4 regions of the Streptomyces sp. NPDC093546 genome follow, and region 3 is predicted to be linked to each of the others. Evidence: riboswitches for the same ligand, from Rfam matches in the RefSeq annotation. Region 3 holds a riboswitch; each other region holds the start of a gene.
The links. Region 3 has a riboswitch for cyclic di-AMP ahead of ACIRNI_RS26325 (M23 family metallopeptidase). Riboswitches for the same ligand answer to the same signal wherever they lie in the genome.
Positions count from the first base shown of each region.

Region 1: linked by a shared signal. The riboswitch ahead of ACIRNI_RS24560 (C40 family peptidase) and the one ahead of ACIRNI_RS26325 (M23 family metallopeptidase) in region 3 are both predicted to bind cyclic di-AMP.
Region 2: linked by a shared signal. The riboswitch ahead of ACIRNI_RS23380 (transglycosylase family protein) and the one ahead of ACIRNI_RS26325 (M23 family metallopeptidase) in region 3 are both predicted to bind cyclic di-AMP.
Region 4: linked by a shared signal. The riboswitch ahead of ACIRNI_RS03105 (M23 family metallopeptidase) and the one ahead of ACIRNI_RS26325 (M23 family metallopeptidase) in region 3 are both predicted to bind cyclic di-AMP.

Region 1 covers NZ_JBIWJG010000012.1:115,013-121,818, reverse strand. Annotated here, with positions in the region: gene ACIRNI_RS24580 (8-amino-7-oxononanoate synthase) at 90-1,262, shown strand; gene ACIRNI_RS24575 (DUF397 domain-containing protein) at 1,237-1,440, opposite strand; gene ACIRNI_RS24570 (helix-turn-helix domain-containing protein) at 1,461-2,330, opposite strand; gene ACIRNI_RS24565 (ATP-binding protein) at 2,571-3,011, shown strand; gene ACIRNI_RS24560 (C40 family peptidase) at 3,070-3,549, opposite strand; cyclic di-AMP (ydaO/yuaA leader) riboswitch at 3,554-3,748, opposite strand; gene ACIRNI_RS24555 (hypothetical protein) at 4,377-4,583, shown strand; gene ACIRNI_RS24550 (urease subunit gamma) at 4,808-5,110, shown strand; gene ACIRNI_RS24545 (urease subunit beta) at 5,126-5,437, shown strand; gene ACIRNI_RS24540 (urease subunit alpha) at 5,430-6,806, shown strand, end outside.
Region 2 covers NZ_JBIWJG010000011.1:98,760-105,565, forward strand. Annotated here, with positions in the region: gene eno (phosphopyruvate hydratase) at 1-974, opposite strand, end outside; gene ACIRNI_RS23380 (transglycosylase family protein) at 1,229-1,939, opposite strand; cyclic di-AMP (ydaO/yuaA leader) riboswitch at 1,943-2,113, opposite strand; gene ACIRNI_RS23385 (transglycosylase family protein) at 2,387-3,325, opposite strand; gene ACIRNI_RS23390 (cytochrome P450) at 3,491-4,780, opposite strand; gene ACIRNI_RS23395 (hypothetical protein) at 4,777-6,657, opposite strand; gene ACIRNI_RS23400 (nucleoside triphosphate pyrophosphohydrolase) at 6,689-6,806, opposite strand, start outside.
Region 3 covers NZ_JBIWJG010000014.1:64,606-71,411, forward strand. Annotated here, with positions in the region: gene ACIRNI_RS26310 (GNAT family N-acetyltransferase) at 1-1,301, opposite strand, end outside; gene ACIRNI_RS26315 (HPr family phosphocarrier protein) at 1,432-1,713, shown strand; gene ACIRNI_RS26320 (GntR family transcriptional regulator) at 1,847-2,512, opposite strand; gene ACIRNI_RS26325 (M23 family metallopeptidase) at 2,729-3,511, opposite strand; cyclic di-AMP (ydaO/yuaA leader) riboswitch at 3,525-3,690, opposite strand; gene ACIRNI_RS26330 (M16 family metallopeptidase) at 3,950-5,317, opposite strand; gene ACIRNI_RS26335 (M16 family metallopeptidase) at 5,344-6,693, opposite strand.
Region 4 covers NZ_JBIWJG010000002.1:16,063-22,868, reverse strand. Annotated here, with positions in the region: gene ACIRNI_RS03130 (PaaI family thioesterase) at 1-6, shown strand, start outside; gene ACIRNI_RS03125 (PLP-dependent aminotransferase family protein) at 21-1,499, opposite strand; partial or broken gene ACIRNI_RS03120 (carboxymuconolactone decarboxylase family protein) at 1,547-2,022, shown strand; tRNA gene ACIRNI_RS03115 (tRNA-Met) at 2,068-2,141, shown strand; gene ACIRNI_RS03110 (PP2C family protein-serine/threonine phosphatase) at 2,310-3,473, shown strand; cyclic di-AMP (ydaO/yuaA leader) riboswitch at 3,701-3,837, shown strand; gene ACIRNI_RS03105 (M23 family metallopeptidase) at 3,849-5,018, shown strand; gene ACIRNI_RS03100 (aldo/keto reductase) at 5,198-6,148, shown strand; gene ACIRNI_RS03095 (PrsW family intramembrane metalloprotease) at 6,188-6,806, opposite strand, start outside.

The DNA of each region.
Region 1 (6,806 bases), on a different contig from region 3:
AGCGGCTGAGCGGTGTGTGTATGACCACACTGTGCCCCCGGCTGTCCCGGGCTAGGGTCTGTGCGCTGCCTACAAAAGGGACCCGACCCATGCCGCAGGAAGACCCCTTCGACTGGACCGACGCCGAGGCGCGCCGCCGCGCGGACGCCGGTCTGGTGCGCGTGCTGCGCCCCCGTCCCGCCGAGCCGGACCTGCTCGACCTCGCGAGCAACGACTACCTCGGCCTCACCCGTCACCCCGCCATCACCGCGGCGGCCGCCGGGGCCGCCCGCCGCTGGGGCGCCGGCGCCACCGGGTCGCGCCTGGTCACCGGCACCACCGAGCTCCACACCGAGCTCGAGCGCGAACTGGCGGACTTCTGCGGCTTCGAGGCGGCCCTGGTCTTCTCCTCCGGGTACGCGGCCAACCTCGCCGCCCTGACCGCGCTCAGCGCCCGCGGCTCCCTCATCGTCTCGGACGCGGGCAACCACGCCTCCATCGTCGACGGCTGCCGGCTCTCGCGCGCCGAGACCGCCGTCGTCCCGCACGCCGACCCCGAGGCCGTCGCCAAGACCCTCGGCGCCCACCCCGACCGCCGCGCCCTCGTGGTGACCGACTCGGTCTTCTCGGTCGACGGCGACGCGGCGCCGCTCGCCGGACTCGCCGCCGCCTGCCGCGCGCACGGCGCCGCGCTGGTCGTCGACGACGCGCACGGCCTCGGCGTGCTGGGCGACGGCGGCCGCGGAGCGCTGCACGCGGCGGGGCTCGCGGGCAGCGCGGACGTCGTCGCCACGCTCACCCTCTCCAAGTCCCTGGGCAGCCAGGGCGGAGCGGTCCTCGGCCCGGCGCGGGTCATCGACCACCTGGTCAACGCCGCGCGGACCTTCATCTTCGACACGGGCCTGGCCCCGGCCGCGGCGGGCGCCGCGCTGGCGAGCCTGCGGCTGCTGCGGGCCGAGCCGGGCCTGGCCGGCCGGGCCCGTACGGTCGCGGCGACCCTGCACGGGCGGCTGACGGCGGCCGGCCTGACCGCCGTGCGGCCGGACGCCGCCGTCGTCTCCGTACGTGCCCCGTCACCGGAGCAGGCCGTGCGGTGGGCCGCCGACTGCCGCGCCGAGGGGCTGGCCGTGGGCTGCTTCCGGCCGCCGTCGGTGCCGGACGGGATCTCGCGCCTGCGGCTGACCGCCCGCGCCGACCTGTCGGAGGCTCAGATCGATACGGCCGTGACCACGATCCTCCGTACGGCGCCGGAGCCGGTCAGCCCAGCGGCTTCAGGGAACTGACGAAGGACGTCCAGGCCGCCGCCGAGAACCGCAGCGGCGGCCTGGCGGTGTCCTTCGAATCACGCACGGCCAGCCGCGCGGCACCGAGGCAGGCCGCCTCGACGCAGTTGTTCATGCCCACGCTGCGGCTGCTGCGCCGCCAGTGCGGGCCATCGTGGTGTGCGAGGTAAGCAGACATGTGGGGTGCCTTGCCTCTCCCTACGCGCCGTCACCGATCCCGGCGATGAGTTCCGACGACTCCTCGGGCGTCAGGGCGAGCGCCTGCATGGTGCGGAACGCGGCGCAGTACGCCTCGAGGTCTTCCGAGCGTTCGAGATAGAGGCTACTCGTCAAGTGGTCGAGAACCACCACATCCAGATCAGACATGTTCGCGAACGAGAAAATAACGAAAGGCCCGGAGAGGCCGACGTACCCGCCCACCGCGAACGGCAGCACCTGCAACCGCACATGGGGCAGGTCCGCCAGCTCCCGCAACCGCCGCAGCTGGGCCCGCATCACCCCCGGGCCGCCCACCTGCCGCCGCAGCACCGCCTCGTCCAGTACCGCCTCCAGACGCAGCGGCGGATCACCGAACAACACCTCCTGGCGGGCGATCCGGACCTCCACCAGTGAGTCGACCGCCGTCGCCGGCAGCCCGTCCAGCGCGGCGCGCGTCACCGCCCGTGCGTAGTCGGGCGTCTGCAACAGGCCCGGCACCACCGAGGTCTCCAGCGTGCGGGCCCCGCAGGCCTGCGACTCCAGGCTGATGAAGTCCTGGTACTGCGGCGGCAGCACGCCCCGGTACGCGTGCCACCAGCCCGTGCCGCCGCCGTCCGCCGCCGCGCCGGACAGGGCCTCCACCAGCGTGCGCAGCCGTGGTTCGCGTACGCCGTAGGCGTCGAGCAGCCGTGACACGTCCGCGCCCGTCACCCCGCTCGCACCCGTCTCGATCCGGCTGACCTTCGACTGGTGCCAGCCGACGAGCCGCGCCGCGTCCCGGCTGGTGAGCCCCGCTCTCAGGCGCAGCCGCTTCAACTCCTCGCCGAGCTTGCGGCGTCGCACCGCCGGACCGTGTCGCGTGCCCCGCACGACCGCCCCTCCTCCCACCCTCCGGAACGCTGGACCAACCCGCCAGTCTGCCCGCCGGAACCGCTCTCGCGTAGCAGGGTTCACCGCTTCGAGCGACAGATATATGCATATCTTGGGGGATCGGCCCCACCTGGGGCGACATAGGTGGCAGTCTGGCGCGAAGCGCAATCCGAGGCCGTCCTCGCACAACATCCGCTCCCTGTCGGAGTCCGGCCCCGGTGGGAAAGGGACAGCGTCGCCATGGCAGACCATCAGGAAGCATCCGTCACTCTGCCGAGCGATCCAGCCTCGGTCTCCGCAGCCCGCAGATACGTGGCGGACGTTCTTACCGAATGGGGGCTGCCGGCCGAGTCCGACACCGCGGACGCGGTACGGCTGATCGTCTCCGAGCTCACGACCAACGCCGTTCAGCACACCTTCGGACAGTCCCCGACCTTCACGGTGGACATCCGGCTGGAGCGGGACGAGCAGCTGCGCATCGGCGTCACCGACAGCCACCCGCGCTGGCCGCAGCGCCTGCCCGCGGCCGTCCAGCAGGACAACGGGCGCGGCATGGTCATCATCCGCTGGCTCGCCGCCGAGCGCGGCGGCCGCCTGACGGTCACTCCGACCGGCGACGGCGGCAAGACGGTGTGGATCGCCCTGCCCTGGTCCGTCCCGTCCGTCCCCGTCCGGGGCTGACCGGCCCCGCACCGCAGGTGTGCACGCTCCGTGCGGTACGGGGGCTTGGGGCCTCGCGTCAGCGCACGCGTCCGTAGTAGACCGACTTCGACCAGATGCGGTCGAGCTTGACCACCGAACCCGACTTCGGTGAGTGCCAGATCTTGTTGTCACCGGCGTACAGGCCCACGTGGTAGACGCGGCCACCGGAGTGGAAGAAGACCAGGTCTCCCTTCTGCCGCTGCGACGCGGAGAGGTGACGGGTCTTGTTGTACTGCTGCTGCGCGGTGCGGGGCAGCGTCTTGCCGGCCTTCTTGTACGAGTAGAGCGTCAGCCCGGAGCAGTCGAAGCGGGACGGGCCCGCTGCGCCGTACGCGTACGGGGAGCCCTTCTTCGACGCGGCGACGTTCAGCGCCTTCGTGGCGAGCGTCGCGGTGGCGGCCTCGGCGTCGGAGACGGCGCCCGGTGCCAGCATCGTGCCGCCGACGGCGGCGAGCGTCAGTGCCGAGACGGCACCGGCTCGGGACAACAGAGACGGGACATGCATCTGCGCGGTCATAGCGCAACCCTTCGTCAGCCGCCTGTGAAGGATGACCTGTCGGGTTCGGGCTGGCGAAGTTGCCCGGCCGCTGACGCGGCTTCACCCCAAGGGGCGGCCATGGTGCGCTCGCCCCGTACTGCTTGGGTCCTCCACTCCTGCCGATCCACTCCTGTCGACCAGTCGTCCGGACGGCGGCAGGACTCGGCGTCCGCCCGGACCGCCCCGCCGCGGTGGCGGGGGCTTGTCGTCGAAGGGATCTTGACCCATGACGGGACGAAATTCCGAGCCGAAACGGAAGTTTGTGAGGCTCCTCACGACTGATCCATTCGAGTGGACAGGGGCGTTTTGGCGCGACGCGGCGGCCGATTGATGATCCGTGTACCAGCGGCGGAGCGTGATGTTCCGCCAGATGTGTACAGCAGCGGCGCAACTCGTGCAGTGCGTAATTCCCTCGTTTGCGTACGCCGAACGAGGGTGGCTCGTTGGCCCGTCTGCGCCCATCCGTGCTACGCGGAAATCCCTCATCAGGCGGGCTCCTGAGGGAGCGTCACCCGCGCTGTTCGGCATTCGCCATCGAGAACACGGAGCGCACGCGCCAGCGTCCGGGTGTGCGCCTCGCCCTCCCGTGGTCACGCGTCGCGCTCAGTGCCTCCCGCGGTGCGGCCGTGCGCCCGGCGAGCGCCCGATTGGGCCCGCTCCAGGGGTGCGGACGCGTGCGGGATCGTTTCGTCGTCCTCGTGCGGGTGACCGGGCGCGTACCCGGGGTGCGGAGGTGGGTAGCCAGGGGCCGACTCGAACCAACCGGCGGGTCAGGACCCGTCACTCTGCCCCAGGAGGGAATCCGTATGCGTCGCATCGCGGCCGTCGTCCTCGGAACCATCGCACTGCTCGGATCCACCGCCACCACCGCCTCGGCGGTGCCGGATCCCACCGCCGTCGTCGACTGCGTCGTTACCGGCGCGACCGACCTGACCGCCGTCGTCGACCCCGCCTCCCTCGCCATCCCCCCGGAGGTCCCGGGCGTCCCGGGAGCGAACTGCCTGGCCGTCTGAGGCGGACACCACGGCTCGTATACGAAAGGGCGGCTGCCCCGGCGGGGCGGCCGCCCGCATCCCATGGCCGGGCAAAGCCGTAGTTAACCTCCTGGAAAAACTTCTGCCCGAGATTGAAATATCTCTCCCTCACAATCGTTTCCGCAGGTCAACAGAGTGTTGAAGCCGGATAGGGTCCCGCTGCTGCCCGGGGTCGCGCCGGGCGGGAACATGTGAGGTGAAACGTGCAACTGAGCCCGCACGAGCAGGAGCGCCTGCTCATTCATGTCGCTGCCGACGTCGCGGAGAAGCGCAGGGCACGCGGGGTGCGGCTCAACCACCCCGAGGCCGTCGCCCTGATCACCGCGCACATCCTGGAGGGGGCCAGGGACGGCCGGACCGTCGCCGAGCTCATGGCGTCCGGGCGCAAGGTCCTCAGCCGCGACGACGTCATGGAGGGCATCCCCGAGATGATCCACGACGTCCAGGTCGAGGCGACCTTCCCCGACGGCACCAAGCTCGTCACCGTCCACGAGCCGATCGTCTGACGGGGAACGCCACCGATGATCCCCGGAGAGATCCTCTACGCCGACGAGCCCGTGCCCCTCAACGAAGGCCGCCCCGTCACCCGCCTCACCGTGCTCAACGCCGCCGACCGGCCCGTCCAGGTCGGATCCCACTACCACTTCGCCGAGGTCAACCCGGGCCTCGTGTTCGACCGCTCCGCCGCCCGCGGCCTGCGGCTCAACATCGCCGCCGGTACCGCCGTGCGCTTCGAGCCCGGCATCCCCGTCGACGTCGAACTCGTCCCCCTCGCCGGCCGCCGCGTCGTCCCCGGCCTGCGCGGACAGACCGGAGGAGCCCTCGATGGCTGAGCTCGCCCGCCCCCAGTACGCCGACCTCTTCGGCCCCACCACCGGTGACCGGATCCGCCTCGCCGACACCGACCTGCTCGTCGAGATCGAGGAGGACCGCTCCGGCGGGCCCGGCCGCTCCGGCGACGAGGCGGTCTTCGGCGGCGGCAAGGTGATCCGCGAGTCCATGGGCCAGGCCCGCACCACCCGCGCCGAAGGCGCCCCGGACACCGTCATCACCGGCGCCGTCGTCATCGACCACTGGGGCATCGTCAAGGCGGACATCGGCATCCGCGACGGCCGCATCACCGGCATCGGCAAGGCCGGCAACCCCGACACCATGGACGGCGTCCACCCGGACCTCGTCATCGGCCCCGAGACCGAGATCATCGCCGGCAACGGCAAGATCCTCACCGCGGGCGCCATCGACGCGCACATCCACTTCATCTCGCCGACCGTCGTCGAACAGGCCCTCACCTCCGGCATCACCACCCTCGTCGGCGGCGGCACCGGACCCGCCGAGGGCAGCAAGGCCACCACCGTCACCCCCGGCCCCTGGCACCTCGCCCGGATGTTCGAGGCGCTGGAGACGTACCCCGTCAACATCGGTCTGCTCGGCAAGGGCAACACGATGTCGCGCGAGGCGATGCACTCCCAGCTGCGCGGCGGAGCCCTCGGGTTCAAGATCCACGAGGACTGGGGCGCGACCCCGGCCGTCATCGACGCCTGCCTCGGCGTCTGCGACGAGACCGGCGCCCAACTGGCCATCCACACCGACACGCTGAACGAAGCCGGGTTCGTCGGCGACACCCTCGCCGCCATCGCGGGCCGCACCATCCACGCGTACCACACCGAGGGCGCGGGCGGCGGTCACGCCCCCGACATCATCACCGTGGTCTCGGAGCCGTACGTCCTGCCCAGCTCCACCAACCCCACCCGGCCGCACACCGTCAACACGCTCGACGAACACCTCGACATGCTGATGGTCTGCCACCACCTCAACCCGGCCGTCCCCGAGGACCTGGCGTTCGCCGAGTCCCGCATCCGGCCCTCGACCATCGCGGCCGAGGACATCCTGCACGACATGGGCGCCATCTCGATCATCTCCTCCGACTCCCAGGCGATGGGCCGCGTCGGCGAGGTGATCCTGCGGACCTGGCAGACCGCCCACGTGATGAAGCGGCGCCGCGGCGCACTTCCCGGCGACGGACGCGCCGACAACCACCGCGCACGCCGCTATGTCGCCAAGTACACGATCAACCCGGCCGTGGCGCAGGGCCTCGACCACGAGATCGGCTCCGTCGAGCCCGGCAAGCTCGCCGACCTGGTGCTCTGGGACCCGGCGTTCTTCGGCGTGAAGCCGCAGACCGTGATCAAGGGCGGCCAGATC
Region 2 (6,806 bases), on a different contig from region 3:
TCGATGCCGCGGGCCAGGCGCTCCGGGTTGGTGACGAACAGGTCGTCGCCGACCAGCTGCACCTTGGCGCCCAGCTTCTCGGTGATGGTCTTCCAGCCGTCCCAATCGTCCTCGAACAGCGGGTCCTCGATGGAGACCAGCGGGTACGCCTCGACGAGCTCGGCGTAGTAGTCGGTCATCTCGGCGGCCGAGCGGGACTTGCCCTCGAACTCGTACGCGCCGTCCTTGTAGAACTCGGACGCGGCGACGTCGAGCGCCAGCGCGATGTCCTTGCCCGGGGTGTAGCCGGCCTGCTTGATGGCCTCGAGGATGAGGTCGAGGGCGGCGCGGTTGGAGTCGAGGTTCGGGGCGAAGCCGCCCTCGTCGCCCAGGCCCGTGGACAGGCCCTTGTCCTTCAGGACCTTCTTCAGGGTGTGGTAGACCTCGGCGCCCCAGCGCAGGGCCTCGGAGAAGGACTCCGCGCCGATCGGCGCGATCATGAACTCCTGGATGTCCACGTTGGAGTCGGCGTGCGAGCCGCCGTTCAGGATGTTCATCATCGGAACGGGCAGCAGGTGCGCGTTCGGGCCGCCCAGGTAGCGGAAGAGCGGCAGGTCGGACGCCTCGGAGGCGGCGTGCGCGACGGCGAGGGAGACGCCGAGGATGGCGTTGGCGCCGAGCGACGACTTGTCGGGCGTGGCGTCCAGGTCGAACATCGCCTGGTCGATCAGCCGCTGCTCCGTGGCGTCGTAGCCGACGAGCTCCGGGCCGATCTGCTCGATGACGGCGAGGACGGCCTTCTCGACACCCTTGCCGAGGTAGCGGTCCTTGTCACCGTCGCGGAGCTCGAGGGCCTCGAACGCACCGGTGGAGGCACCGGACGGGACGGCAGCACGGCCGGTGCTGCCGTCGTCGAGGCCGACCTCGACCTCGACCGTGGGGTTGCCTCGGGAGTCCAGGATTTCCCGGGCTACGACGACGTCGATGGACGGCACGAGCATCTCCTTCTGGGATGTGACGCAATGTGTGACGCGAGCGGTGCAGGGTGCAGGGTCTCTTTGGCCTTGCGCCGTGCGACAAGAGCCTATCCGGCCGGGGGGCCGGGGCCAGCCGACGCCCGCCTCGTGGGACGAAAAACGACCCGAGGGCCCTGTTTACGGGGCAAAAGCCCACAATGTTTACCCGCCGGTAACCGCGAAGGCCCCGGCCCGCCGCCGCAGGGGCGACTCGGGCCGGGGCCGTCGGGGGGTCAGCTCAGGTGGAGCTGCTGGCCCGGGTAGATGAGGTCGGCGTCCTCGACGATGTCCTTGTTCAGCTCGAAGAGCTTCTGCCAGCCGCCTTCGACGTTCTCCGCCTCGGCGATGGTGCTGAGGGTGTCGCCGGCCTTCACCTTGTACTCGCCGTCGCCCTTGGCGACCTTCTTGCCGGTCGGGGTGGTGACGGTCTTCTTCGCCTCGGCCTTGGGCGCGGCCTTGGGGGCCTCCGCGGCCTTGGGCGCGGCCTTCGGCGCGGTGCGCTGCTCGCTGCGGGTGGTGGGCTGCTCGGCCGTGCGCTCGGCGGCGCCGCCGTCGTACGCGGCGTTGGACAGGCCCACGCCGCACACCGGCCACGCGCCCTTGCCCTGGCCGTCCAGGACCTTCTCGGCGATCTCTATCTGCTGCGCCTTGCTGGCCTGGTCGGCGGTGGCGGCGTACGCGGTGCCGCCGTACGCGGCCCAGGTGGAGGCCGAGAACTGCAGGCCACCGTAGTAGCCGTTACCGGTGTTGATGGACCAGTTGCCGCCGGACTCGCACTGGGCGACCTTGTCCCACTCGGCGGAGGTGGCCGCCGAGGCGGAGGTGGCGCCCATCAGCGGGGCGGCCACGGCGACGCCGGTGATGCCGGCGAACGCGGCGAAACGGACCGCCTTGGAGGGGCGACGGTGCTTGGCCTTGCCGGAAACCTTGCTGGAAAACAGCATGGAGATTCTCCTCACCGACGCCTGCGAGGTGAGCTGTCGGGTTAGGGCTGATGAGCTGCCCCGCCGCGCGACTCGCGCGGCCTCACCCCAAGCCGGCTCACGGACCGTCCTTCGACGGCCGGGGGTCGGCACCTACCTTGGGTCCCCCGCTCCTGCCTTCGGCGCATGACGCGACGACTGTTCCCTTGCGTCCGGCGGCAGGATTCGGCGTACCGGTCGAAGGGGCCCGCGATGGCGAGCGATAAAGACCGTAATCACAGAGCCCGGTGAAGTTCAAAGACGGACATCCGGGTCAATCCGCCCCTACCGCCCTGCGCTTGACGGACGTTTGCGCAGGTGAGGGGCGGATCGGACACATCGTGCGTTCGTGAGGCGCCAGTTGGCACAAAGAGACCCATGTCTCACTGGCGCAGATCCGGACATAGGGGCACCAATACCCCCCGCCAACTAGCGCTGCGCGGGGGCCAGATCGAGGCTTTGGCCGGGGAGGATGAGGTCCGGATCGGCGCCCACGGTCTGGCGGTTGGCGTCGTAGAGGGCGGTCCAGCCGCCTTCGAGGTCCTTCGCCGCGGCGATGGCGGAGAGGCTGTCGCCGGGACGGACGGTGTAGGTGCCCGGCTGGGCGTCCGCCAGGTCGCGTGTCGCGCCGTCACCTCGGGAGGTGCGGCCGTCCGTTTCGCGCCCACTGACCGAATTGTCGGTACTCGTAGGGTTCCCGGCTTCCGGCGCGGCCGGATCGGTCGCCGTCGGGTCCGTCGCCGCCGGGGACTCCGCGGAGGGCTCCGCCGGGTCGGGCGCGCCGCGGTGCTTGCCCTTGCCGGGGACGGGCGGGGCGGCCGGGGCCGCCGTCTCCGGTGCGGCTCCCGGCGTGGTGGGAGCGGCAGGCTCGGCCGGCTCGGTCGGCAGGAGGCTCTCGACCGGGTCGGCGGGGGCCACCGGCTCGGTGGGCTCCACCGGCTGGCCGGCGTCGGCCGGAGCGGACGCGTCGGGAGCGGCGTCCGGGGTGGCCTCGGGCGTCGCGGTGCCGGAGGACGCGCCGGGCGTGGCACCGGGCTCGGCGTCCGGCTTCGCGCCGGTGGCGCCGCCCAGGCCCACGATGGGGGCGCAGGTCTCCCAGGCCTTGACGCCCGTCGCGGCGTAGACCTGCTCCGCGACGGCTATCTGCTGCGCGCGGCTGGCGAGGTCGGGGCGCAGGGCGTACTGCTTGCCGCCGTACGCGTCCCAGGTCTCCTGCGAGAGCTGGAGTCCGCCGTAGAAGCCGTTGCCCATGTCGGCGCTCCACGCGCCGCCGGACTCGCACTCGGCGACCCGGTCCCACGTGTGGGCGTCGACGGCCGACGCGGAGCCGGCGCCGAGCAGCGGAAGGGCGATGGCGGATCCGGTCACCCCTGCCGCGACAACGATGGCGGGGGCCTGACGGGGTCGACGGTGCCTGCCGTTCCCGGAGCGCATGCGGTGTGCCTTTCGCGTGACTGCTGAGGTGACGGTGAACGTAGCGGCATTCGAACGCTAGTCACAAGTCGATGCAGGGGAGATTACGCGAAGATCACATTACTGACGGATCGTCATGCTCGGTGGCCCGCTGGAACCCTCCCCAAAGGGGGTGAACTCAACCGGGAGCGTGCGCAGTCCACGCATAATGAGCCCCCCGCGCCACCGCAAATCCGCAGGATCCACCGCGAGTCGGAGGTCCGGCAACCGGGTCAGCAGCGTCGCCAGCGCGGTCTGCCCTTCGAGGCGGGCGAGCGGCGCGCCGAGGCAGTAGTGGATGCCGTGCCCGTACCCCAGGTGCTGGTTGTCGCGCCGCGCCAGGTCCAGGGTGTCGGGCTCCACGAACCGCTCCGGGTCCCGGTCGGCGGCCGCGAGCACCACCAGCACCGGATCGCCCGCCGCGATGCGCTCCCCGCCGATGGTGAGCTCCTCCGTGGCGAACCGCCACGTGGCGAGCTCCACGGGCCCGTCGTACCGCAGCAGTTCCTCGACCCCGGTCTCCAGCAGCCCGTGCTCACCGGCGGCGAGGGACTCCTGGAGCCTGGCGCGCTCGCCGGGGTTGCGCAGCAGGGCGTACACGCCGTTGCCGATGAGGTTGACCGTGGTCTCGAACCCGGCGAAGAGGAGGATGAAGGCCATCGCCGCGGCTTCGTTCTCGGTGAGGTGCTCGCCGTGGTCGCTCGCCCGGATCAGCCCGGAGATGAGGTCGTCCCCGAGGTCCTCGCGCTTGCGGTGGATCAGCTCGGCCAGATAGCCCCGCATCTTCTTCACCGACCGCGCGACCCCGCCGCGCGGCCCGCCGCCGTGCCGGATCATCATCCCGGCCCAGTCCCGGAAGTCGTCCTGGTCCTCGGGCGGGACGCCGAGCATGTCGCAAATCGCGTAAATGGGGAGCGGGAACGCGAACTCGTGAATGAGGTCGGCGCTCCCTTTTGTAGCGAAGTTGTCGATCAACCGGTCCGTCAGCTCCTGCACCCGCGGCGCGAACTCCGCCACCCGGCGCGGCGTGAACGCCTTCGAGACGAGCCTGCGCAGCCGCGTGTGGTCCGGCGGGTCGATGTTGAGCAGGTGCGTCATCAGCTCCGCCTTCCGCTCCCCCGGAATGCCGGTCTTGCCCTTGGCGTGCGCGGGCTCGTCATGATGCGCCGGGTTCTTGCTGAGCCGCTGATCGGCGAGCGCCTGCCGCGCGTCCGCGTACCGGGTGACGAGCCACGCCTCGACCCCGCTGGGCAGCTTGGTGCGGTGCACGGGGGCGTGCTCGCGGAGCCAGGCGTAGGCGGGGTACGGGTCGGTGGCGAACTCCCAGGTGAAGAGCTCGGGGGCAGGGTTCGCGTGGTTCGGGGCGTTCACCCCTCGACGGTATCCGCCCCGTCCGCCTCGGCGGCGAGGGCCTTCTTGGCCACGGGGTGACCGGCTTCGGCGGCTTTACGCATCCATGCGCGTGCCTCGTCCAGCTTGCCCTCCTTGGCGCGGAGCCACGCGAGGCGGAAGGCACCGTAGGAGTCGCCGAGAGTTAAGCCGTGCAGGTACCAGAAGCCGGCGTCGCGCGTGTGGCCGCGCTCTTCGAGGAGCACGCCGAGATGGACGGCGTCCAGTCCGTGGTCAGCGGCACGGCTCCGGAGGTACTCCTCCGCGACGCGCTCGGATCGCCCCCCGCCTTCAAGCATCGCCAGTCTCTGGGTGTCCCCGGCGTCGACAGCCCGGCGGAAGAGGAGCCTGGCGAGGAGTTCCTCACCCCGGTAGCGGTGCAGGACGCCGAGGCGGCCGGCGACTCCCTCGTCGCCCCGGTCGAGCGCCGCCAGGTAGAGGTTGAAGGCCTTGTCGTCCTCGCCCATGCCCACGTACAGGTCAGCGAGCCGGTGCGCCGCCTCGGGATCCTCGGCATCCGCCGCGACTCCCAGCCAGTGCATCGCCCGGTCGCTCAGCAGCTTCCCCAACTCCAGCGCCGCCTTCGCGTCGCCCGCCCCGGCGGCGGTCTCCAGGTACGGCTCCGCCTCCCGCGTCTCGCCGCGTTCGGCGAGCCGCCTACCCAGCTCGCTGCAAGCGCCCTTGTGCCCCGCGTCGGCGGCCTTCCGGAACCATGTCTCATCGTCGTCGAGCCGCGCGAGGCGGTACATGGCCTCCGTGTCCCCCACTTCCGCCCTCTCCCGGTAGTGGACGCTTGCGAACGGCCCCACGGCCTCGGGGTCGTACGCGAGGGCGGCTTCCCAGACCGCGTCTGGTGTCAGGGGAACGGCATCCGTGTTCAGCACGTTCACGTGGAGCGCACCGTACGCACGCCAACTGCCCTCCGCCTCCTCCACGAGCAGGCCCGTGACTCCGAGCCGGGGCCGGGCCGCCCAGGCGAGAGCGTCCTCGAAGGACTCGCCGGAGGCGGCATCGGCGTCGTACAACTCGTGCACCTCACGCAGCAGCTCCACCGGTAGCGGTCCCCTGATCCCGCAACGGTCCAAGTCGATGGCAGCCCTGACCAGCCGGTGGCCACGCGGGTGGTTGGCCGGACGCTGAGCGCGCTGCCACTCTGCCCACAAATCGGGGCCGAGACCCAGGTACTGCGTCACGCCGGTCCGGCCTCGTCGCTCGAATGCGAACCAGTGGCCCGGGTCGTCGCTCTCCCACAGCCGCGTGAGCTCCGCCTCACTCCACTCCAGGCCCAGCTCCACCGTCCGCGCCCGGCTCAGCACCCGTGCGTACGCCGACGAGCCGAAGCGGTTCTTGTCGTACGCCTCGTCGGACATCGTCGCGACCACTGGCACGCCGAGGCTCATGAGCCGGGCCAGCAGGCCCGCGTCGAGGCCCCGCTCGTGGAGGTGCTTCTCCAGCTCGTCGAGCCACAGCACCCAGGGGCCACCGGTATGCCGGGCCAGCACCCGCAGGTCGGCGCCCGGCGGTGGGACGCACACCTGGTGGTCCGGCAGTGCGCGGACCATCGCCGCCCACGCGGTCGTGGTCTTGCCGGACAGGGGCTCGCCGGTCACGACGACCAGCCCGCTCAGCTCCGCCAACTCGGCGTCGCGGTCGCGCTCGACATAGGTGCCTTCGTGCCGCGCGCCCAGCGCCACGGGGTCCGTCTCGCGGACCGGCAGCCAGAGGAACGGGTCCGGCGGCGCGGCCGCACCGACGTGGACCGTGCCGATCGAGCCGGACTGGACGATGGCCGACGCCGTACCGCCCGACACCTCATTGCGTACGACGGGCACCTCAGCTGCCCGCGACTCCTCGTCCATTCCCCCGCCCCATCCGTCCCGTGAGGGAACGCTACCGGCGCTCCGCCGCCCGGATCGCGTCCCGGTACGCCCGCCCCGCCGCCCGCAGCGCCGCCTCCGGGTCGATGCCGTCTGCCTCGGCGCGGACCGCGAGGGCGAGGAGTTCGTAG
Region 3 (6,806 bases):
GTGAACTTGCGCGGGTTCCCGATCGATTCGAGGTACAGCAGGACGACGTCCGTGTCGGCGTCCTCGTACCAGTACTGCAGGATGTCGTTGCCGGACACGTCCGCCCGGTTCCCGGCGGAGACGAAGGACGACAGGCCCGCCCCGCGCCGGTGCAGCCCGGACAGCAGCGCGATGCCGATGGCGCCGGACTGGGTGAACAGCCCGATGCGGCCCCGCGCCGGCGGGTGCGGCGCGAGGGAGGCGTTCAGCCGCACGCCGGGGGCGGTGTTGATGACGCCGAAGGCGTTGGGGCCGATGACGCGCATGCCGTACGAGCGGGCCTGGCGGACCAGCTCCCGCTGGCGCTCCCGCCCTTCGGCGCCCTGCTCGGCGTACCCGGCGGAGAGGACGACCAGCCCCTGGACGCCGTGCTCGCCGCAGGCGGCGACGGCTTCCGGTACGCGCTCGGCGGGGACGGCGACGACGGCGAGCTCGACGGGCTCGCCGATGTCGGCGACCGACCGGAAGGCGGGGACCCCCTCCATGACGGACTCGCCTTCCGGCAGGGCGTGGTTCACCGCGTACGTACGGCCGGTGTACCCGGCGTCGAGGAGGTTGCGCAGGACCGTGCGGCCGACGCCGCCGGGCGCGCGGCCGGCGCCGATGACGGCGATCGAGCCGGGGGCGAGCAGCCGCTGCACGGAGCGGGCCTCGGCGCGCTGCTCGCGGGCGCGCTGCACGGCGAGGGAGCGGTCGGTGGGCTCCAGGTCGAGGTGGAGGCGGACGGCGCCGTCCTCGAAGCTGCGCTTCTGGGTGTATCCGGCGTCCGTGAAGACCTTGATCATCTTGTTGTTGGCGGGCAGCACCTCCGCCGCGAACCGCCGGATGTCCCGCTCCCGCGCCACCGCCGCGATGTGTTCGAGGAGCGCGGAGGCGACGCCCCGGCCCTGGTGGGCGTCCTGGACGAGGAAGGCGACCTCGGCCTCGTCGGCGGGGGCACTGGCGGGCAGGCCCTGTTCGTTGATCCGGTCGTAGCGGACGGTCGCGATGAACTCCCCGCCGACCGTCGCGGCCAGGCCCACCCGGTCCACGTAGTCGTGGTGCGTGAAGCGGTGCACGTCCTTGGCGGAGAGGCGGGGGTAGGGTGCGAAAAACCGGTAGTACTTCGACTCGTCGGAGACCTGCTCGTAGAAGCTGACCAGGCGTTCCGCGTCGTCCGGGGTGATCGGCCTGATCCGCGCGGTGCCGCCGTCGCGCAGCACGACGTCGGCTTCCCAGTGGTCGGGGTACGCATGTTCCGGCTGATCCGACGGGGTCCGCATGGGCCCAGGTTACGGTGCGGACACCGGTCGCGGAGGTGCTGTGGACAGGGCACATTGATCAGGTTCGCGTGCACACCGGAGAACATGAGAGAGTGGTCTAGACAACCCCCTGAACTCGAAGGGCAACACCATGGCTGAGCGCCGCGTCAACGTCGGCTGGGCCGAGGGCCTGCACGCCCGCCCCGCCTCCATCTTCGTCCGTGCCGCCACGGCCGCCGGCGTCCCCGTGACGATCGCCAAGGCCGACGGCAACCCGGTGAACGCCGCGTCGATGCTCGCGGTCCTCGGCCTGGGTGCGCAGGGCGGCGAGGAGATCGTGCTCGCGTCGGACGCGGAAGGTGCGGACGCCGCCCTGGACCGCCTGGCGAAGCTGGTCGCGGAGGGTCTCGAGGAGCTTCCCGAGACCGTCTGACGGGCTTCGGGCATCGCCCGGCCATCACTTCGGACAATTACCTGTCCTCTTGCAGCGGAGCCGTATCGCCCCCGAATTCCGGGGTGATACGGCTCCGCTTTTTCGGTGAACCTTTCTTTCTACGGCCGCATTGTTAATTGCGGGCGCTCACCGTGTTGACGCGATGTTGCGGACTCCTCACACGCAGCCGGTGCGAACCGAGTGAGCGCTCGGCGTGCAGCGCGGTCAGCGCCCGGGCCCGCTCGGCGTCACCGCGCGCCACCGCGTCGACGATCGCGCCGTGCTCGGCCCACGCCTCCACGGGCGCGGGCGGCTGGTCGACCGCGTACATCCAGGCGATCTTGTGCCGCAGCTGGGTCAGCAGGGCGGTGAGGCCCGGGCTGCCGGAGGCCTGGGCGAGCGTCTCGTGGAACCAGTCGCCGAGCGCCCGCAGATCCTCCCCCTGGCCCCGGCGCGCCCGCTCCTGGCCCAGCCTGACCAGGCCCCGCAACACCTTGAGGTGCGCCTCGGTACGGCGCTGGGCGGCCCGCGCCGCGCCGAGCGGCTCCAGCAGCGCCCGGACTTCCAGCAGGTCGGCTGCCTCCTGCTCGGTGGGCTCGGCGACGCACGCCCCGGCGTGGCGGCGGGTGGTGACGAAGCCCTCCGACTCCAGGGTCCGCAGGGCCTCGCGGACCGGGACGCGGGAGACGCCGTAGCGGCGCGCCAGCTGCTCCTCGGTGAGGCGGCTGCCGCGCGGGAAGACGCCGGAGACGATGTCGTCGCGAATCGCCGTGCATACCGAGTGCGCGGGAATGCGCATACCGAACCTCCGACGTAATGCGCGCGAAACAGCGTGCGTCCGACCGATTTGACGAGTGTTCAGTGACTCTATGGCACCATTCCTGAATTTCCGACGCCGGGTCGAAATCCATGGATATCTTTTGGCCAGGCCTGCCGCGCCGGAGAACGGCGAAGGCCCCGGCCGCTCATCCGAGGAGCCGGGGCCTTGTCTGTCTCAGGTCGTGCGGGCCGGAGGTCAGACGTTGACGCCGTGCGAGCGCAGGTACGCGACGGGGTCGATGTCGGAGCCGTACTCGGCGCTCGTACGGGCCTCGAAGTGGAGGTGCGGGCCGGAGGAGTTGCCGGTGGAGCCGGAGAGGCCTATCCGCTGGCCGGGCATGACCCGCTCGCCGACCGAGACGCTGACGGAGGAGAGGTGGCCGTACTGCGTGTACGTGCCGTCGGCCATCCGGATCACCACGTTGTTGCCGTACGCGCCGCCCCAGCCCGCCTCGACGACGGTGCCCAGGCCCACGGCGACGACCGTGGAGCCGGAGGGGGCGTGGAAGTCGACGCCGGTGTGGCTGCCGGAGGACCACATGGCGCCGCCGGTCTGGTAGCCGGTGCTGACGTAGGAGCCGGCGACGGGGAGCGTGAAGGAGTTCAGGCGCTTGCGCTCGGCCTCGCGGGCGGCGCGCTCCTCCGCCTCGCGGGCGGCCTTGACGCGGGCCTCGGCCTTGCGCTTGGCCTCCGCCTCGGCCTTGGCCTGGGCGGCGGCGCGGGCGGCGGCCTCCTCGGCCTCGCGCTCCTGGGCCTCGGCCTGGGCGTCGACGGTCTCGGCGAGCGTGTCGGTGATGACCGCCTGGTTGAGGCCGGTGTCCTCCAGTGCGCGGACGTCCGCGTCGGCGGCGAGCGCCGGGGAAGCGAGGGTTCCGATGACGCCGGTGGTGGCGATGGCCGCCACGCCGGCGACGTGTGCGCTCTTGCGGCTCAGGCGGCTCGGGGCACGGTGCTTCCCGGTGGCACGGGTGAACGCCATACGGTGGCTGATCCTTTCCTTCCTTCTCGCCTACCGGGTTAGCTGACGGGTTCGGAGCAGGAAGGTCTCCTACGGGCCCCTCCGCACGGATGCGAAGGCGTCCGATTCACCCCAGGGACTTCGTGTGGGTCCCCGGCTCCCCGGGCTCGCGCCCGATGGGGATTCGGCGATGGCTGCCCGGTGCCGCGGATGCGGCGGGTACAGCGGGCGGACAGCGCATCAGACGCTAAGCGGCTGATCTTTCAATCACCAAACGGACACGGTTTTTTGTAGCGCACGCCACAGGGCAGACACGTAACCTCCCCAACAAAACGGACATGCCGTGACGGCGAGGGGAAGCGGCAGCAGACGGCGGAACCCCGGCATCCGAATGGATGCCGGGGTTCCGCCGGTGATGGCCGGGACGCGGCCGGCGACGCGCGGCCGACCCGCCGTCAATCAGCCCGTGACGACGCTCACTTCACCGATGCCGAGCGCCTCGACCGGCTCCTTGATCTGCGCGGCGTCGCCGACCAGCACGGTGACGAGACGGTCCACGGGGAAGGCGCTGACGGCCGCGGCCGTGGCCTCCACCGTCCCGGTCTCGGCCAGGCGGGCGTACAACTGCGCCTGGAAGTCGTCCGGGAGGTGCTGCTCGACCTGGTCGGCGAGGGTGCCCGCGACCGAGGCCGCCGTCTCGTACCTGAGCGGGGCGACGCCCACGAGGTTCTGCACGGCGACGTCCCGCTCGGCGTCGGTCAGCCCCTCGGCGGCGAGGGTGCGCAGCACCTTCCACAGGTCGTCGAGGGCCGGACCGGTGTTGGGGGTGTCGACGGATCCGCTGATGGCGAGCAGCGAGGCGCCGTTGCCTCCGGGACCGGAGCGCAGCACCTGGCCGAAGGACCGTACGCCGTAGGTGTAGCCCTTCTCCTCGCGCAGCACGCGGTCCAGGCGCGAGGTGAGGGTGCCGCCCAGGCAGTACGTGCCGAGCACCTGGGCCGGCCAGACGCGGTCGTGCCGGTCGGGGCCGATGCGGCCGATCAGCAGCTGCGTCTGCACGGCGCCGGGGCGGTCGACGATGACGACACGTCCCGTGTCGTCGGCCGTGACGGGCGGGACGGGGCGGGGCTCGGCGGTGTTGCCGGTCCAGGCGCCGAGGGTGTCGGCCAGCACCGCGTCGAGGTCGACGTCCGTGAGGTCGCCCACGACGATGGCGGTGGCCGTGGCGGGCCGGACATGGGCTTCGTAGAAGGCCCGTACGGCCGCGGAGTCGATCCGCTCCACCGTCTCGAGGGTGCCCTGGCGGGGGCGGGACATCCGGGAGTCGGCCGGGAACAGCTCCTTGGAGAGCTGCATGGCGGCGCGGCGCGACGGGTTGGCGATCTCGTGCGGGATCTCGTCGAGCCGGTTGCGCACCAGGCGCTCGACCTCGCTGTCGGCGAAGGCGGGCGCGCGCAGGGCGTCGGCGACCAGGCCGAGGGCCTTGGCCAGCCGGGAGACCGGGACCTCCAGGGAGACGCGTACGCCGGGGTGGTCGGCGTGCGCGTCGAGCGTGGCGCCGCAGCGCTCCAGCTCGGCGGCGAACTCCTCCGCCGAGTACTTGTCGGTGCCCTCGGACAGCGCCCGGGCCATGATGGTGGCGACGCCGTCCAGGCCCTCGGGCTCGGCCTCCAGCGGGGCCACCAGGGAGATCTCGACGGCCACGACCTGCTGGCCGGGGCGGTGGCAGCGCAGCACGGTCAGGCCGTTGGGGAGGGTGCCTCGCTCGGGGGCGGGGAAGGCCCAGGGCCGGGCGGTGCCGGGCTGGGGCTGCGGGTGGAACTCCATGGACGTCAGGGACACAGCGGCGTCGCTCACTGGTCGGCCCCCTCTTCTTCCTCGCTGTGGTCGGCATCGCTCTGGTCGCCGTTGACCGGCTCGTAGACCAGTACGGCCCTGTTGTCCGGGCGCAGCCGCGCCTGGGCGACGGCCTGCACCTCCTCGGCGGTGACGTCCAGGACGCGCTGGACGGCGGTGAGCGCGAGCTGCGGGTCGCCGAACAGCACGGCGAAGCGGCACAGCTCGTCGGCGCGGCCGGCGACCGTGCCGAGCCGGTCCAGCCACTCGCGCTCCAGCTGGGCCTGGGCCCGCTCCATCTCCTCGGGCGTCGGGCCCTCGGCGGCGAACCGGGCCAGCTCCTCGTCGACCGCGGCCTCGATGTCCGGCACCTCGACGCCGCCGGAGGTCTTCACGTCCAGCCAGCCCATGGAGGGGGCCCCGGCGAGGCGCAGCAGGCCGAAGCCGGCCGCCACGGCCGTACGGTCGCGGCGCACCAGGCGGTTGTGGAGCCGGGACGACTCGCCGCCGCCGAGGACGGTGAGGGCCAGGTCGGCGGCGTCGCACTCGCGGGTGCCGTCGTGCGGCAGCCGGTAGGCGGCCATCAGCGCGCGGGCCGGGACGTCCTCCTCGACGACCTCGCGCAGCTGCTCGCCGATGGTGTCGGGGAGCGTGCCGTCGCGCGGCGGCTGCTTGCCGTCGTGGGCCGGGATGGAGCCGAAGTACTTCTCGATCCAGGCGAGCGTCTGCTCCGGGTCGATGTCGCCGACGACGGACAGCACGGCGTTGTTCGGCGCGTAGTACGTACGGAAGAAGTTCCGCGCGTCCTCCAGGGTGGCGGCGTCCAGGTCCGCCATGGAGCCGATCGGCGTGTGGTGGTAGGGGTGGCCCTTCGGGAAGGCGAGGGCCGTGAGCCGCTCGAAGGCGGTGCCGTACGGCACGTTGTCGTACCGCTGGCGGCGCTCGTTCTTCACGACGTCCCGCTGGTTCTCCATGGACTCCTCGTCGAGCGCGGTGAGCAGCGAGCCCATCCGGTCGGCCTCGAGCCACAGGGCCAGCTCCAGCTGGTGCGTGGGCATCGTCTCGAAGTAGTTGGTCCGCTCGAAGCTCGTGGTGCCGTTGAGGGAGCCGCCGGCGCCCTGGACGAGCTCGAAGTGGCCGTTGCCCTTGACCTGGGCGGAGCCCTGGAACATCAGGTGCTCGAAGAGGTGGGCGAGGCCGGTGCGGCCCTTCACCTCGTGGCGCGAGCCGACGTCGTACCAGAGGCACACCGCGGCGACCGGGGTCAGGTGGTCCTCGGAGAGCACCACGCGCAGGCCGTTGGCCAGCCGGTGCTCGGTCGCTGTCAGTCCGCCGGAGCCGGCCTGGGCTGTGGCCGTGTGACCCATGGGCATGTACGTCCCTTCGATCGCGATGTGGAAAGTCGTGCGGTGAAAGTCCTGCCACTGTATGCAAGCGCACCGACGGTCGCGGAAGTTCCCGTCCCACCCGATCGTCCCTC
Region 4 (6,806 bases), on a different contig from region 3:
CGGTAGCCCTCGGGCGTGCGTCAGGTGGCCCGATCCGGGCCGCCGGGCGGCAGCGCCCGGCACAGCGCCTCCAGCGCCGCGCCGTAGGCGTGGTCCGGCGGGGTGGCGTAGCCGACGACCAGGCCGTCGCGGTGCGGCATCGTGGCCGACGGGTGGCGGAAGGCGGCGAGGCCGTCGAGGGCGATGCCCTGCCAGGTGGCCGCCTTCACCGTGGAGGCCTCCGTGCCCGGCGGGAGGCGCAGCACGGCGTGGAGGCCGGCCGCGATGCCGGTGGGCTGGATGTGCGGGGCGCGGTCGGCGAGGGCGGCGACCAGCCGGTCGCGGCGGCGCCGGTAGCGCTGGCGCATGTGGCGGACGTGACGGTCGTACGCGCCCGACGCGAGGAAGTCCGCGAGCGTGAGCTGGTCCAGGACGCTCGCCCACGCCTCCCGCTCGCCCTTGGCGGTGAGGACCGGCTCGACGAGGTGCTCGGGCAGGACCATCCAGCCGAGCCGTACGGCGGGGGACAGGCTCTTGCTGACCGACCCGAGGTAGAGGACGCGGGCCGGGTCGAGGCCCTGGACGGCGCCGACCGGTTCGCGGTCGTAGCGGAACTCGCCGTCGTAGTCGTCCTCCAGGACCAGGCCGCCGCGTCCGCGTGCCCAGTCGACCGCGGCGGCCCGGCGGGCGGGGTGGAGCGGGCCGCCGGTGGGGAACTGATGCGCGGGGGTGAGCAGCACCGCCCGTACGCCGCCCGTGAGGGAGGCCAGTTCCTCGGTCCGGGCACCGTCCTCGTCGAGGCCGAGCGGAACGGTCCGGACGCCCGCGGCCTGGAGGAGGGAGCGGTGGAAACCGAGCCCGTACGACTCGACGGCGAGCGGCCCGCGCAGGACGCCGCCGCCGAACAGCAGTCGCAGCGCGTGCGCGAAGCCGGAGCAGACGACGACGCGTTCGGGGTCGGTGTACACGCCGCGCGCGCGTGCCAGGTAGGCGGCGAGCGCGGTGCGCAGTTCGATACGGCCCTGGGGATCGCCGGGTCCGAAGGCTTCGTTCGGGGCGGCGTTCAGGGCGCGGCGGGCGGAGGTGAGCCAGGCGGCGCGGGGGAAGGAGGACGCGTCGGGGGTGCCCTGCCGCAGATCGTGGCGGGGCGCGGGGGCGGGGAGCGCCGGGGACTTCTTCGGAACGCGGGGCGGATTCGCCGGCGCGGCGCGTTCGGCGACCCGGGTTCCGGAGCCCTGGCGGGCGGTGAGCCAGCCCTCGGCGACGAGCTCGGCGTACGCGTCGGCCACCGTGTTGCGGGCCAGGCCCAGGTCGGCGGCGAGCGAGCGGTACGGCGGCAGGCGCGTACCGGGGGCGAGCCGGCCGCCGCGTACGGCGTCGCGCAGGGCGGTGAGGAGCGCGGCGCGGCGGCTGCCCGTACGGGACAGCTCCAGGTGGAGGTCGGCGCCGATGCGTTCGGCCGCTTCGGCCCAGGAGCCGGCCCGCGATCCGACCGGTGAATTGACCTCTGATTCAGGCATGGAAATGCACCCTACAGGCGGTCTTTCCGGCGCCTAGATTCATGGACATGACGACGAACACGCACAGGGACACGCACACGGACGCCGTTTCCCGGATCAACTTCGCGAAGGCCGCTCCCCAGGCGTTCAAGGCCCTGATCGGCTTCGACGCCGCGCCCGCCAGGGCCTGGACCCCGCCCTGGTCGAGCTCGTACAGATCCGTTCCTCCCAGCTCAACGGCTGCGCGTACTGCCTGCACATGCACACCACCGACGCGCGCAAGGCCGGGGAGAGCGAGGAGCGGCTGCACATGGTCGCCGTCTGGCGCGACGCGGCGCGCTTCTTCACCGAGCGGGAGCGGGCCGCGCTCGCGCTGACCGAGGCCGTCACGCTGGTCGCGGCGGAGGGCGTGCCGGACGAGGTGTACGCGCGCGCCGCCGCCCAGTTCGAGGAGGGCGAGCTCGGGCAGCTGCTCGCGCTGATCTTCACCATCAACACCTGGAACCGCATTGCCCTCAGCACGGCGAAGGTGCCGGGCGAGTAATTGGTGTTGATCTTGCTCCGCATGGCGTAGGGTGGTGTTTACCGACGCGGGGTGGAGCAGCTCGGTAGCTCGCTGGGCTCATAACCCAGAGGTCGCAGGTTCAAATCCTGTCCCCGCTACTGATGACGACGAAGACCCGGTGCCCCAAGGCACCGGGTCTTCGTCGTCATGTCGTGCGTGTGCTGCATGTCCTGGGTGGTCGCCCGGTCGCCCGGTCGGCCGATGGCGGGGCATCCTGCGGCGCGGCTCCGGACGGTGTGCGCGGGGCCCGCCTACCGTCCGTAACCGTGGGTGACAACGGCGACAGGGCCTGGGGTCGGAGCGCGCGACGCGCGAAGGTGCGCCGCTTCCTCCGGGTGGCGCCCGTACTGATGATCGTCGGCGGGGTGGTGTTCGACCTGCTGACGCCGCCCCGGTTCACGGCCGTGCCGCTGTTCACCGCCGCCCCGCTCGTCGCCGCGCCGTTCTTCACCGTACGGATCACCCTGGTGGCCGGGACCGCCGCCGTCCTGGCACTGGCCGGGCTGCGCCTCCACAGCGGCACGCTGGACGAGGCCCCGTCGATCACGGAGCTCGTCACCCTGATCACGGTCTCGGCGTTCGCGCTGATGATCAACCGGGTCGTGCGGCGCAGCGGCGAGCGGCTCGCCTCCGCCCGCGGCATCGCCGAATCCGCGCAGCGCGCCGTGCTGCCGACGCCGGCCGAGCGGATCGGTGGCCTGCGGGTGGCGGCGCGGTACGAGGCGGCGCAGGCGGACGCGTTCATCGGGGGCGATCTCTACGCCGTGCAGGACACGCCCTACGGGGTGCGGCTGGTGGTCGGGGACGTACGAGGGAAGGGGATGGGCGCGGTCGAGGCGGTGGCGGTCGTGCTGGGTGCGTTCCGGGAGGCGGCCGAGCAGGAGAGCTCGCTGGAGGGGGTGTCGCAGCGGCTGGAGCGGGCGCTCGCGCGGGAGGGGACCCGGCGCGACGGGCTCGACGCCTTCGAGGGCTTCACCACCGCCGTGCTGGCCGAGGTGGTGCGCGGCGAGGCGGTGGTGCGGATCGTCAACCGCGGCCACCCGGAGCCGCTGGTGTTGTACGCCGACGGGGGCCTGGAGCGGCTGGAACCGACCGAACCCGCGCTGCCGCTGGGGATGGCGGACCTGGGGCCGTGGCCCGACCGCGCGGACGAGGTGCCGTTCCCGCCCGGGGCGACGCTGCTCTTCTACACGGACGGGCTCTCCGAGGCGCGGGACGCGAGCGGCGCCTTCTACGACCCGGCGGAGCGGCTGGCGGGGCGGAGCTTCGCGGGGCCGGGGGAGATGCTGGACACCCTGGTCGAGGACGTACGGCGGCATACGGGGGGCGGGGGGACGACCGACGACCTCGCGCTGCTGGCGGTGAACACGCCTCAGGGGCAGCGGGCCGCGGCGGCGGGAGCATCCGGGGCGACTGGGCACGGAGGGTGATCGCTGTGGAGCCCTCCGCATAACATTTGACTAACCGTCAGAAAGTGTGGTGAGGCACACGGGGCATGAGGGGCAGTCAACTTAGCTGCCTATGCCCGTTTGTGGGGCGGTATGCCGGGGGCTACGTGGTTAATGATCAGTAGGAACGGCTTGGAATCACGGCCCCGCGTCTATTAACGTTCGATAACGCAGCGCGGTCGTCCCAGCCGACGCAAGAGCGACGGCACCGTGCGCGCGCGCCGAATTCCGCAAGGGAACCGGGGAACCACCACCTTGGGGTGAATCGGGCCGCATCGCCGGCCTGAAGGAGACCTTCCTGCTCCGAACCCGTCAGCTAACCCGGTAGGCGAGAAGGAAGGAAAGGAGTGCGCCCCCGTGGCGTCCAACAGGCCTGCCCCCGAAGCGCCGTCTGCTCCATCGGCCTCCCCGGCCGCCCCCGCCTCCCCGGCACCCCACTTCGTCGACTCCTTCGGCCCGGGCCCCGGTTCCGGTGCGCCCGCGGAGGGTCAGTGGGAGGAGTGGAACCCCACCGAGGACACCGTCCGTCCCGTCCGTGGCCGCCACCGCGTGGTCAAGCAGCGCGGCGGGCTGGCCCGTAGTTCCACGGTCCTGGGCGTGGGCGTCATCGCGGCCGTCGGCGCCGGAGGGATGGCCACCGCGCAGGACAAGCCGGCGGTCTCCATATCCCTGCCCGACCTGTCCGGCGCGATAGCCGACAGCCTTCCGGACGCCGAGTCCATGCCGGGCATCGGCTCCCTGATCTCCGACGACGGTGCCGACGGCGGTTCCGGCGGCTCTTCCGCGGACGCCCGGCTGACCGCCGCCGCGCCGCTGACCGCCGGGTCCCTCGCCGCCGACGACGGCTCCGCCGGGGACCGGGCCGAGAGCGGCGCGAGTGCCGGCGAGGCCCTGCGGGCGCGCATCCTCCAGCAGGCCGAGCAGCAGCAGGCGTCCGCGGACGCGGCGGCGAAGCTCGCGGCCGAGAAGGAGGCCGCCGAGCAGGCGGCCGCGCTGGCCAAGTCCCAGCAGACCGCCGCCGAGAAGGAGGCGGCCGCCGAGGCGAAGGCGAAGGCCGAAGCGGCGGCGAAGGCCGAGGCGGAGGCCGCGGCCAAGGCGGAGGCCGAGCGGCTGGCCAAGCTCGCCGGCAGCTACGCGCTGCCGACCTCCTCGTACACCATCACCTCCACCTACGGCCAGGCCGGCAACATGTGGTCCTCCGGCTACCACACCGGCCTCGACCTCGCGGCCCCCACGGGCACCCCGGCCAAGGCCGTGCACGGCGGCACCGTCAAGTCGGCCGGCTGGTCCGGCTCGTACGGCTACCGGATCGTCCTGGAGCTGGAGGACGGCACCGAGGTCTGGTACTGCCACCTCTCCTCGATGACGGTCGGCGCCGGGCAGAAGGTCGCCACCGGCGAGACCATCGGGCGCGTCGGCGCCACCGGCAACGTGACCGGGCCGCACCTGCACCTGGAGGTCCACACGGCGGGCGGCGGCGGAGTGGACCCGCTGGCGTGGCTCCGCGGCAAGGGCCTGACCGTCTGACGGCCCGACTCTCCGACGGCCTGACCGTCTGAACCACCGTCTGACGGAATGACCGTCCGACGGCCCGCAGATTCCGGTGGCCCTGGCGTTCCACCCCCCGACGCCAGGGCCACCGGTTCCTTCGCCCCATGGGCGGATGCCCGGAATACGGCACGTCACGCGGGGTGTTGAGGTATCGCATGACCTCACTTCCCCTTCGCAGGCTGGGTACGTCCGACCTCCACGTCTTCCCCCTCGGTCTCGGCGGCAACGTCTTCGGCTGGACCGCCGACGCCGCGCAGTCCTTCGCCGCCCTCGACGCGTACGCGGCAGCCGGCGGCAACTTCGTCGACACCGCCGACACCTACTCGTCGTGGGCCCCCGGCCACCAGGGCGGCGAGTCCGAGACGGTCATCGGTGACTGGATGGCCGCCCGGGGCAACAGGTCCGACGTCATCGTCGCCACCAAGGTCGGCAGCCACCCCCAGTACAAGGGGATCGGCGCCACCACCATCAAGGCCGCGGCCGAGCAGTCGCTGCGCCGCCTGCGGACCGACTACATCGACCTGTACTACACCCACGTCGACGACCCGGCCGTCCCGGTCGAGGAGTTCGTCCCCGCACTGGACCGGCTGGTGAAGGAGGGCAAGGTGCGGGCCGTCGCCGCCTCCAACATCTCCGCCGAGCGGCTCCAGGAGGCGCTGGACTTCTCCGCGCGCGAGGGCCTCGCCTCCTACGTCGCGCTCCAGCCGCACTACAGCCTCGTCTCGCGCGGCACCTACGAGGGCGCCCTGCGCGACACCGCCGAGCGGGCGGGGCTGTCGGCCGTGCCGTACTGGGCGCTGGCCTCCGGGTTCCTCACCGGCAAGTACCGGCCGGGCACGCAGGTCGACAGCGCGCGGGCCGAGGGCGCCGCCAAGCACCTCGCGACCGAGCGGGGCCGCGAGGTCCTCGCCGCGCTCGACACCATCGCCGGGGCGCGCGGGATCGAGGTCTCGAGCGTCGCGCTGGCGTGGCTGGCCGCGCAGCCGACCGTCGCCGCGCCGCTCGCCTCCGCCCGCACGGTCGAGCAGCTGCCCCCGCTGCTCGCGTCCGCGGAGCTGGAGCTCACGGCGGACGAGCTCGCCGTGCTGACGGCCGCGTCCGCGTAGCGCTGGTCAGGGCCCCGGGGTCCGGCCCCGGGGCGGGCGTCAGGCCCGGTACGGGTTGTAGCCGTCGTAGTCCCGGTGCGGAGGCGGCACCCACACCCGGCCCGTCGCGCGCGCCGCGTACGTCAGGGCCGGGCCCGCCAGCGCCTTGCGCTGCCACAGGTGGTGCAGCAGCTCCTGCTCCCGCGCGAGGAAGTCCGGGCCCGCCGCACCCCGGCGGGCCCGGTGGCGCAGGAACGCCAGCGACGTCGCGAACGCCTCGTACTCACCCACCGCCCGTGCCGCCCCCGGGCCGAAGGCGCGGGCCGCGTACGCGCGGGCCAGACCGCGCGCCCGCATCGACGACAGCGCGAGCGGCTCGGTGGGCGACAGCCAGCCGGCCGCCGCGTACGCGGGCAGCTCGCCGGATATGGTGCGCAGCTCGCGCTGGCGGGTCCAGATCACCAGCCACGTCATCAGCCCGAAGGCGGGCACCATGAACGCCCCGTAGACCGCGTAGAACCCCCAGGGTCCGAAGAACGACACCGAGCCGTTCCACATCGCGTGCACGCTCATCGCCAACAGGAGGCCGAGCAGGGGCAGCGCGATGCGGCGCACGCGCTTGCGGCGCGCGCTGACGGCGGCGATGCCGAAGCCCAGGCCGGTGAAGACCGTGAACAGC